4 regions of the Kocuria sp. GQ42 genome follow, and region 1 is predicted to be linked to each of the others. Evidence: riboswitches for the same ligand, from Rfam matches in the RefSeq annotation. Region 1 holds a riboswitch; each other region holds the start of a gene.

The links. A riboswitch is a leader RNA that binds a small molecule or an ion and turns the genes downstream of it on or off. The one in region 1 is predicted to bind S-adenosylmethionine.
Region 2: it holds a riboswitch for S-adenosylmethionine, as region 1 does, so the genes downstream of both, AC6CH6_RS07340 (bifunctional o-acetylhomoserine/o-acetylserine sulfhydrylase) here and AC6CH6_RS15370 (cobalamin-independent methionine synthase II family protein) in region 1, are expected to answer to the same signal.
Region 3: it holds a riboswitch for S-adenosylmethionine, as region 1 does, so the genes downstream of both, AC6CH6_RS12785 (acyl-CoA dehydrogenase family protein) here and AC6CH6_RS15370 (cobalamin-independent methionine synthase II family protein) in region 1, are expected to answer to the same signal.
Region 4: it holds a riboswitch for S-adenosylmethionine, as region 1 does, so the genes downstream of both, AC6CH6_RS16425 (O-acetylhomoserine aminocarboxypropyltransferase/cysteine synthase family protein) here and AC6CH6_RS15370 (cobalamin-independent methionine synthase II family protein) in region 1, are expected to answer to the same signal.

The regions. Positions count from the first base shown of each region.
Region 1 covers NZ_JCAXEN010000007.1:262,890-265,079, forward strand. Annotated here, with positions in the region: gene AC6CH6_RS15365 (3-hydroxybutyrate dehydrogenase) at 1-507, opposite strand, end outside; SAM riboswitch class I at 701-804, shown strand; gene AC6CH6_RS15370 (cobalamin-independent methionine synthase II family protein) at 818-2,020, shown strand; gene AC6CH6_RS15375 (cobalamin-independent methionine synthase II family protein) at 2,061-2,190, shown strand, end outside.
Region 2 covers NZ_JCAXEN010000002.1:414,346-416,535, forward strand. Annotated here, with positions in the region: gene AC6CH6_RS07330 (CPBP family intramembrane glutamic endopeptidase) at 1-36, shown strand, start outside; gene AC6CH6_RS07335 (VOC family protein) at 60-698, opposite strand; SAM riboswitch class IV at 841-956, shown strand; gene AC6CH6_RS07340 (bifunctional o-acetylhomoserine/o-acetylserine sulfhydrylase) at 1,033-2,190, shown strand, end outside.
Region 3 covers NZ_JCAXEN010000006.1:16,657-18,846, forward strand. Annotated here, with positions in the region: gene moeB (molybdopterin-synthase adenylyltransferase MoeB) at 1-1,050, shown strand, start outside; SAM riboswitch class I at 1,224-1,318, shown strand; gene AC6CH6_RS12785 (acyl-CoA dehydrogenase family protein) at 1,432-2,190, shown strand, end outside.
Region 4 covers NZ_JCAXEN010000008.1:219,586-221,775, reverse strand. Annotated here, with positions in the region: gene AC6CH6_RS16425 (O-acetylhomoserine aminocarboxypropyltransferase/cysteine synthase family protein) at 1-1,100, opposite strand, end outside; SAM riboswitch class IV at 1,138-1,259, opposite strand; gene AC6CH6_RS16420 (Lrp/AsnC family transcriptional regulator) at 1,372-1,824, opposite strand; gene AC6CH6_RS16415 (thiamine pyrophosphate-dependent enzyme) at 2,066-2,190, shown strand, end outside.

The DNA.
Region 1 (2,190 bases):
CGCCGCGCCCTCCACCGCGACGGTCTTGGACAGCCCCTCCAGGCCGTGCTTCGCCGAGACGTAGGCGCTCTTGTAGGGGGACGCCCGCAGCCCGTGCACGGAGGAGACGTTGATGACGCGCCCCCAGCCCCGCTCGTACATGTGCGGCAGCGCGGCGCGCACCAGCAGGAACGGGGACTCCAGCATCAGCACCAGGATCCGGTGGAAGTCCGCGGGGTCGAACTCCTGGAGGGGGGCGACCTTCTGGATGCCGGCGTTGTTGACCAGCACGTCGACCTCGAGGCTCAGCTCGGCGAGCGCCGCGGTGTCGAGCAGGTCGACGGCCCACGCGCGGCCGCCGAGTTCGTCCGCGACGCACTGCGCCCCGGCCTCGTCGACGTCGGCCACGACCACGTGCGCGCCGGAGCCGGCGAGGGCCCGCGCGGCGGCCAGGCCGATGCCGCTCGCGCCACCGGTGACGAGCGCCGTGCGGCCCTCGAGGTCCTGCTGCTGGGGCGTCTGGGACATGGGGGTCCTTCCTCTGGTCCGTCGTGCCCGCGGGGTGAGGGGGCACGGATCACCGCCACGGTATGTGATCCAGGCCATGTTCGCGAAGGACAGCTCCTCCCGGGAGTGCGCGCCGGGTCGCGTCACACGGCGTCATGTCCGTCATCCGGGCGCCGAATGGCGCAGCGCGCACGGGTGCGCTTGGATGACAGGGTCACCATCCAGAGCGGCCGAGAGATCTGGCTCGACGACGCCGCAGCAACCCGGGCGACGGCATCCCCGTCCCGCCTCCGGTGCTACCGCCAGGACCGATGGAAAGGACGCACGACCCATGCTGCGAAGCGCCGACCGCATCCGCACGACCCACGCCGGATCCCTCCCGCGCACCCCGGCACTGCTCGAGGCCAACCGGGCGAAGGGCGCCGTCCCGGGGGCGGAGTACGACCGGCTCCTGCAGGACTCGGTGGTCGACGTGGTCCGCCGGCAGGCCGAGCTCGGGATCGACGTGGTCAACGACGGCGAGTACGGCCACGTCATGGCCGCGGAGGTCGACTACGGCGCGTGGTGGCACTACATCTTCGCCCGGATCTCGGGCCTGACCCCCGGCGACGTGGACCTGTGGGAGCAGGAGCCGCAGCGCTCCTCGCCGGGCAGGGTGGTCCTGACGAGCTTCGGGGACCGCCGGGACCGCCGGCTGTTCCACGAGGCGTACACGGACCCCGCCTCGGGCATCACCACGGGCAAGCAGGCGCCGTTCCCCAGGATCACCGGGAAGCTGGAGTACACGGGCCACGCGGCGCTGGAGGCGGACATCCGCAACCTCAAGGCCGGGCTGCAGGCCACGGGCGCGAGCGAGGGCTACCTCGCCGCGCTGTCCCCGGGCTCGTGCGCCCGGCTGGAGAACACCCACTACGCGGACGAGGACGAGGTGCTGACCGCCTGCGCCGAGGTGATGCGCGAGGAGTACCGGGCGATCACCGACGCCGGGCTGATCGTGCAGATCGACGACCCCTCCATCGCGGAGAACTGGGACCAGGTCAACCCCGAGCCCGGCGTGGAGGACTACCTCGCGTTCACCCGCAAGCGGGTCGAGGCCCTCAACTACGCCCTCGAGGGCATCCCGGAGGAGCAGGTCCGCTTCCACCTGTGCTGGGGCTCCTGGCACGGCCCGCACACCACGGACCTCGGGTTCGAGCACCTGGTGGAGCTCATGCTCTCCATCAGGGCCGGCGGCTACAGCTTCGAGGCCGCCAACGCCCGGCACGAGCACGAGTGGAAGGTCTGGCAGGACCACGAGCTGCCCGAGGGCAAGGTCATCATCCCGGGGATCGTCTCCCACGCCACGAACGTGGTGGAGCACCCGGAGCTGGTGGCCGACCGGATCGAGCGCTTCGCCCGCCAGGTGGGCCGCGAGAACGTCACCGCCTCGACCGACTGCGGCCTGGGCGGGCGGATCCACCCGCAGATCGCCGCGGCGAAGCTCGAGGCCCTCGCCCGCGGGGCCGAGCTCGCCTCCCGCCGGCTCTGGTCCTGACCGGCCCCCGACCTTCCCGCAGATCCTCAGGAGGACACGCATGACCATGCAGAACACCGACCACGTGCAGACCACCCACGTGGGCTCCCTGCCGCGCACCGCGCGGCTGCTCGAGGCCAACCGGCGGCACGCCGAGGGCGCCATCACGTTCGAGCAGCTCACCGGCGAGC
Region 2 (2,190 bases), on a different contig from region 1:
GTCGGCTTCCTCGGGGCCGCCCGGCTGCTGGGCTGAGCCCCGCCCCACGGTGCCCGGGCTCAGATGGTGACGGCGCCGTCCGGGGTGCTGAACGTGACGGAGAGCACCCCGGGGGTGCCGTCCGGATAGCGCCAGTCGACCTCGAGGTCCTCGAGCGCGGTCTCGACGGGGGCGCCCAGCCACTCGGTGACCCGCTCCGGGGCTCCGGCGATGGCCATCCCCGCGAGCCCGACGTCCGTGATCCGCGCCTGGGACGGGTGCATCTCCGGGGCGGAGTCGAAGTGGATCATGAACGGCAGCTGCGGATCGGCGATCAGGCCCTTGACACCGATCTGGTGCCACTCCAGGCACCGGCCGTCCGGGAACACCCGGTGGCCGGGCACGGAGCGGCGCCCCAGGCGCTGCTCGAAGGGGGCGAGGTCCTCGACCTCCACGACCCAGCCCAGCCAGCCGCCGCCGGCGGCGGACCGCGCGCGCACGGCCTGCCCGAAGGGCGCCTTCTCCGCCGCCGGGTGCTGGAGGACCTCGACGACCTCCACGTACTGGTGGTTCGTGAGCGGCAGGATCATGTTGCGGGTGCCGAAGCGGGGGTGCACCCCGCCCTTGACCGGTTCGATCCCGAGCTGGTCGGCGATGCGCTCGGTGGTGGCCTCCAGGCCCTCCGGGCGGCAGGCGTAGGACACGTGGTCGACTCTCATGGGCACATCGTGGCACCCTGTGAGTTTCGTCTCCAAATCGGTCCGCGACGCGCCGGGCACCGTGCGGGCGACACCCCTGCCGGAGCGTCACGCCCGGCCCCGGCTTGACGCCGCGCGGCCCTGATCCGGAGAATGCTGTCCAGGTCATGAGCGCCAGCGTCCAAGCCCCAGCTAGCTGGCCGGCAACCCTCCACCGCGGTGGGGTGCCCTGGGTGAAGACCAGGCTCCTCGCGACCGGCGAGCGAGCAAGCGCGGGTCCCCGGCGCCCGGCCGTTCCCGGCCGCACCGCCTCGGCCGGGACGGGACCCCTGAGATCCACAAGGAGTCCCACGGCATGTCCGATCTCCCCGCCTCCAGCACCGACGCCTCCGCCGCCCGCACCGACGTGGCCGCGGCCGAGCGCCCCACCCCCGAGAACCCCGGGGGCTGGGCCTTCGAGACCCGGCAGATCCACGCGGGGCAGAGCCCCGACCCGGTCACCGGCTCCCGCGCCCTGCCGATCCACCAGACCACGTCCTTCGTCTTCCCCGACGCCCAGGCCGCCGCCGACCGCTTCGCGCTCGCCGAGCTCGGCCCGATCTACACGCGGATCGGCAACCCGACCACGGAGGTCGTGGAGAACCGGATCGCCGCCCTGGAGGGCGGCGTGGGTGCCCTCATGCTCAGCGCGGGGCAGTCGGCGACGACGTTCGCCGTGCTCAACGTCGCCGGCGCGGGCGACCACCTCGTGGCCAGCCCCAGCCTGTACGGCGGGACCTACAACCTCTTCAAGTTCACGCTGCCCAAGCTCGGCATCGAGACCACCTTCGTCTCCGACCCCGACGATCCCGAGGCGTGGCGGCGGGCGGTCCGGCCGAACACGAAGGCCTTCTTCGCCGAGACGATCCCGAACCCGCGCAACGACGTCCTCGACATCGAGACGGTCTCCGGGATCGCCCACGACCACGAGGTCCCGCTCATCGTGGACAACACCGTGGCGACCCCCTACCTCATCCAGCCCCTGCGCTGGGGCGCGGACGTCGTGGTGCACTCGGCCACCAAGTTCCTCGGCGGGCACGGCACCGCCATCGGCGGCGTGATCGTGGACTCCGGGGCCTTCGACTACGGCCGCTACCCGGATCGCTTCCCCGGCTTCAACCAGCCGGACGAGTCCTACGGCGGTCTCGTCTACGCCGAGGCCCTGGGCGCCGAGGGGCCCTTCGGCGTCAACCTGTCCTACATCCTCAAGGCCAGGGTGCAGCTGCTGCGCGACCTCGGCTCGGCGATCTCCCCGTTCAACGCGTTCCTCATCGAGCAGGGCATCGAGACGCTGTCCCTGCGGATGGAGCGGCACGTGGCCAACGCCGGGACGGTGGCCCGCTGGCTCGAGGCCCGCGAGGACGTGCGCTCGGTGTCCTGGGCCGGGCTGGAGTCCTCCCCGTGGCACGAGCGGGCGCAGAAGTACGCGCCCCGGGGCGCCGGGTCGATCCTGGGCTTCGTCCTCGACGGCGGC
Region 3 (2,190 bases), on a different contig from region 1:
CGCGTGCTCGTCGTCGGCGCCGGGGGGCTCGGGTCCCCGGCCCTGCAGTACCTCGCCGCGACGGGGGTCGGGACCCTCGGGATCGTCGACGACGACGTGGTGGCGCTCTCCAACCTGCAGCGACAGGTGGTGCACACGACCGCCGACGTCGGCCGCCCCAAGGCCGTCTCCGCCGCCGAGGCCGTCACCGCGCTCAACCCGCTGGTGGAGGTCCGCACCCACCCCGTCCGGCTGGACGCGGACAACGCCGTGGACATCATCGGCCGGTACGACCTGGTCCTGGACGGCGCCGACAACTTCGCGACCCGCTACGTGGTCAGCGACGCCGCAGCCCTGACCGGCACACCCTGCGTGTGGGGCTCCATCCTGCGCTTCGAGGGGCAGGTCAGCGTCTTCTGGGCCGGGCACGGGCCCACCTACCGGGACCTCTACCCCGAGGCCCCGCCGGACGGCGAGGTGCCCAGCTGCGCCGAAGGCGGGGTCTTCGGCATGCTCCCCGCCACCGTCGGCGCGGTCATGGTCACCGAGGCCGTCAAGCTCGTCACCGGCACCGGGGAGCCCCTGCTCGGGCGGGTGCTGCTGCACGACGCGCTCGCGATGACCTGGCGCGAGATGCGTCTCACCCCGGACCCCGACGCCGCCCCGGTCACCGCGGTGGCCCAGCCCGCCGCGGTCTGCGCGCTGCCCGGCGCGGACCCCTCCGAGACCGTCGGGGCGGCCGAGCTGGCCCGGCTGCTCGAGCGCCGGGAGCGCGGGGAGGCGTCCTTCGCCCTGGTGGACGTGCGCGAGGACTGGGAGCGGGAGCTCGTGGCCATCGACGGCGCCGTGCCCGTCCCGCTGCAGAAGATCCTGGACCGCGGAGCGGACGCCCTGCCCCCGGAAGCCCGCGGCGCGGACCTCGTGCTGCACTGCAAGGCCGGCGCCCGCTCCGCGACCGCGCTCGCCGCGCTGCGGTCCTTCTACGCCGGGCGGGAGGAGCGGGTCCGCCACCTGGAGGGCGGGGTGCTCGCCTGGGTGGCGCAGGTGGACCCGGACCAGCCGGTGTACTGAGCCGATCGGCGACCCCGCCCTGTTCTTTCCTGTCCGGGGTGGCGGGCGTGCCGCGCCGGGCCTGTACACCAGGCGGGCCGAGGTGACGGTCTGTGACGTCGTCGTGACCTCCGATGACGTCCGGACGTCATCCGGTGGCACCGGACCTCGGTGGTCTGGTGCCATGTCAGACGTCACCATTCAGAGCGGCCGAGAGATCTGGCTCGACGACGCCGCAGCAACCCGCCCTCCTCCGGGGTCAGGGTGCTCATGCCAGAACCGATGGAGATCCCGGATCTGCAGTCGGTCCGTGACGTCAGCCTCCTGCGCTGCCGCCACCGGACCCGCCCCCGGCGCGACCGGCCGACCGGCAATCCTCGGTGCGACCGAGAGGACCACCGCATGACCCCGAGCACGGTCGAGGAGACCACCGCCCATCCCCGCGCCGGCACCGACCTCGCCGCCGGCCTGCCCGGGGACTACGCCGGGCTGCGGGAGCACTTCCGGCCGCTGTTCGCGGAGATCGCCGCCGGCGCCCTGGACCGGGACCTCCGGCGCTCGCTGCCCTACGCGGAGGTCGGCCGGCTGGACCGGGCCGGGTTCGGCGCCCTGCGCGTCCCGGCGGCCCACGGCGGCCCCGGGGTCAGCCTCGAGGTCTTCACCCGGCTGCTGGTCGACCTGGCCGAGGCCGACTCCAACATCGCCCACCTCTACCGCTCCCACCACGGCTTCGTGGAGTCCCTGCGCTTCCTGCCCCGGGAGCTCCAGAAGGTCTGGTACCCGCGGGTGCTGGCCGGAGCCACCGTCGGCAACGCCTCCACGGAGAAGGGCGGCAACGCGCTCGGCACCCTGAACACCGTGCTGAGCCGGACCGCCGAGGGTTGGGAGCTCACCGGCCGGAAGTTCTACGCCACCGGTTCCGTCTTCTGCGACTACACCCGTGTCTCGGCCGCCCTGGACGGCCGCGACGGGCGCCGCTTCGCCGTCGTCGCCACGGACGCCGAGGGCGTGACGCTCGAGGACGACTGGGACGGCTTCGGGCAGAAGCTCACCGGCACCGGCACCGCGGTCTTCGACCGGGTGAGCGTCCCGGACGACGCCGTGCTGGACCGCACCGCCGGCAGCGCGGAGGCCGTCCACGAGGCCGCCTTCTTCCAGCTC
Region 4 (2,190 bases), on a different contig from region 1:
GCGTCGATGAACGGGCCCACGGCGCCGTCCGGGGCGGCGAGGTCGAAGGAGAACACGGAGCCGGTCCCGCGCGGGAAGTCCCGGGCCGCGATGCCGGCGCCGGGGTCCCCCGGCACGCCGGGGTGGTGGACCCGGGCGACGGCGGGGTGCCCGGCCAGGAACTCGGCCACCGCCAGCGCCGAGGCCGTGTGGCGGGCCACGCGCAGGTCGAGGGTCTCGGTGCCCTGCAGGATCTGGCTGGCGTTGAACGGGGAGAGCGTGGTGCCGAGGTCGTGCACGTACTTCGCCCGGACCAGGTGCAGGTAGGGGCTGGCGGCGGCGCACTTGTCGACGAGGCTGAGCCCGCCCCAGCGGGCGCGGGCCTGGGTGAACTGCGGCCACTTGTCCGGCCGCGCGGACCAGTCGAAGGTCCCGCCGTCCACGACCGCCCCGGCGAGCGCGTTGCCGTGCCCGCCCAGGAACTTGGTGGCCGAGTGCACCACGATGTCCGCGCCCTTCTCCAGCGGCCGGTACAGGGCCGGGGACGCGAGGGTGTTGTCGACGACGACGGGCACCCCGGCGGCCCGGGCGACGTCGGCGATCCCGGGCAGGTCCGGGAGGGTGGCCAGCGGGTTGCCGATGGACTCGAGCAGGAACGCGCGGGTGTCGGGGCGCACGGCCGCGGCCCACGCCCCCGGGGCGGTGGGGTCCACGAAGGAGACCTCGATGCCGTAGTCCGCGAAGGAGTCGGTGAGCAGGTCCACCGTGCCCCCGTAGAGCTTCTCGGAGGCCACGAGGTGCTTCCCGGCGCCCTGGCCGAGCAGGGCCAGCAGCGCCACGGCCACGGCGGACTGGCCCGAGCCGGTCGCCACGGCGCCCGCGCCGCCCTCGAGGTCGCTGATCCGCTGCTCGAGCACGGCCACCGTGGGGTTGCCGGTGCGCGTGTAGGTGAAGCCCGCCCGGGTCTGGGCGAACATCTGCCGGGCCGCCTCGTAGTCCGGGAACTCGAAGGCCGCGGTCTGGTAGATCGGCACCGTTAGGGTGCGCTGGGTGACCTGGTCGTGGGTGCCGGCGTGGATCTGCCGGGTCGCGAGGTCGTGGTCGGTCACGGGGATGGACATGGCGCTGCTCCTGTGCCTTGCTCTTACCCGCACCGGTCATCCGCGCGGGCCCGGTGGGCACGCCGCGGAAGATGCAGGCCGCTTCCTCATCCGAACCACCCAATGAGCATGGGGTTGGTGCGTGACCAAGTCGGAGCTTGGCGGTCACGTCTCGTGAAGCTGGAACAACACTATGCGCAGAGGTAGTGGGTGTCCCTCCGCGTCGGAAGATGACGACCGTGACGGTTCGTGACGCCGGCCGTGCGCGCCGGGCCCGGCGCGGGCCCTCGCGTCAGGCCCGGGTGTCGATGTCCTCGAAGATCAGGAACGTCTGGGTGTCCACCACGCCGGGCAGCTGCTGGACGTGCTCGAAGATCACCTGCCGCAGGTGCACGGTGTCCACGGCCCGCACGAGGAGCATGACGTCGAAGTTCCCGCCCACCAGGGCGATGTGGTGCACGGCGGGGATCGCCTGGAGCTGGGCGCACAGCTCCCGCCAGGTGTTCTGCTGGAGCTTGAGCGTCACGTACGCGGAGGCCTGCAGGCCCGCCCGGACCGGGTCGATCACGGTGCTGAAGCGCAGGATCACCCCCTCGTCCCGGAGCCGGTTGATCCGGGCGTAGGCGTGGGCGCGGGAGACGTGCACGGCCGCGGCGATCGCCGTCACGGACTGCCTCGCGTCCCGGGACAGCTCCGCGAGGATCTTCCGGTCGGTCTCGTCCAGCGGCACGGGGGTCGAGGGCACGGCGGGCTCCTTCGGGGCGGGTCGGGCGCGGCGCCCGGAACGTGTCGGACGAATGCGTGTGCTCCACGCCACACTAGAACATTTCGTCCACGTGCGGTGCACTGTCTGTCTCAGACTTCTGCATTTTCCCCGCTCTGTGGATACGAACCATGCCCGGTTCCCATACTGGGGAGACAGAGCCGCACCACCTTCCTGCCCTCCCCGGACCGCGGCCGCACCGGGGACCGACCGAGGGGACACCATGAGCCAGACCGTCGAGACCCCCGAGGACCCGATCCTCCGGGCCTCCCAGAGCTTCGGCATCACGCCGGAGCAGTACATGCTCCCGGCCCGCGGCGAGATCCGCATGGTCGACCCCAGCGGGCG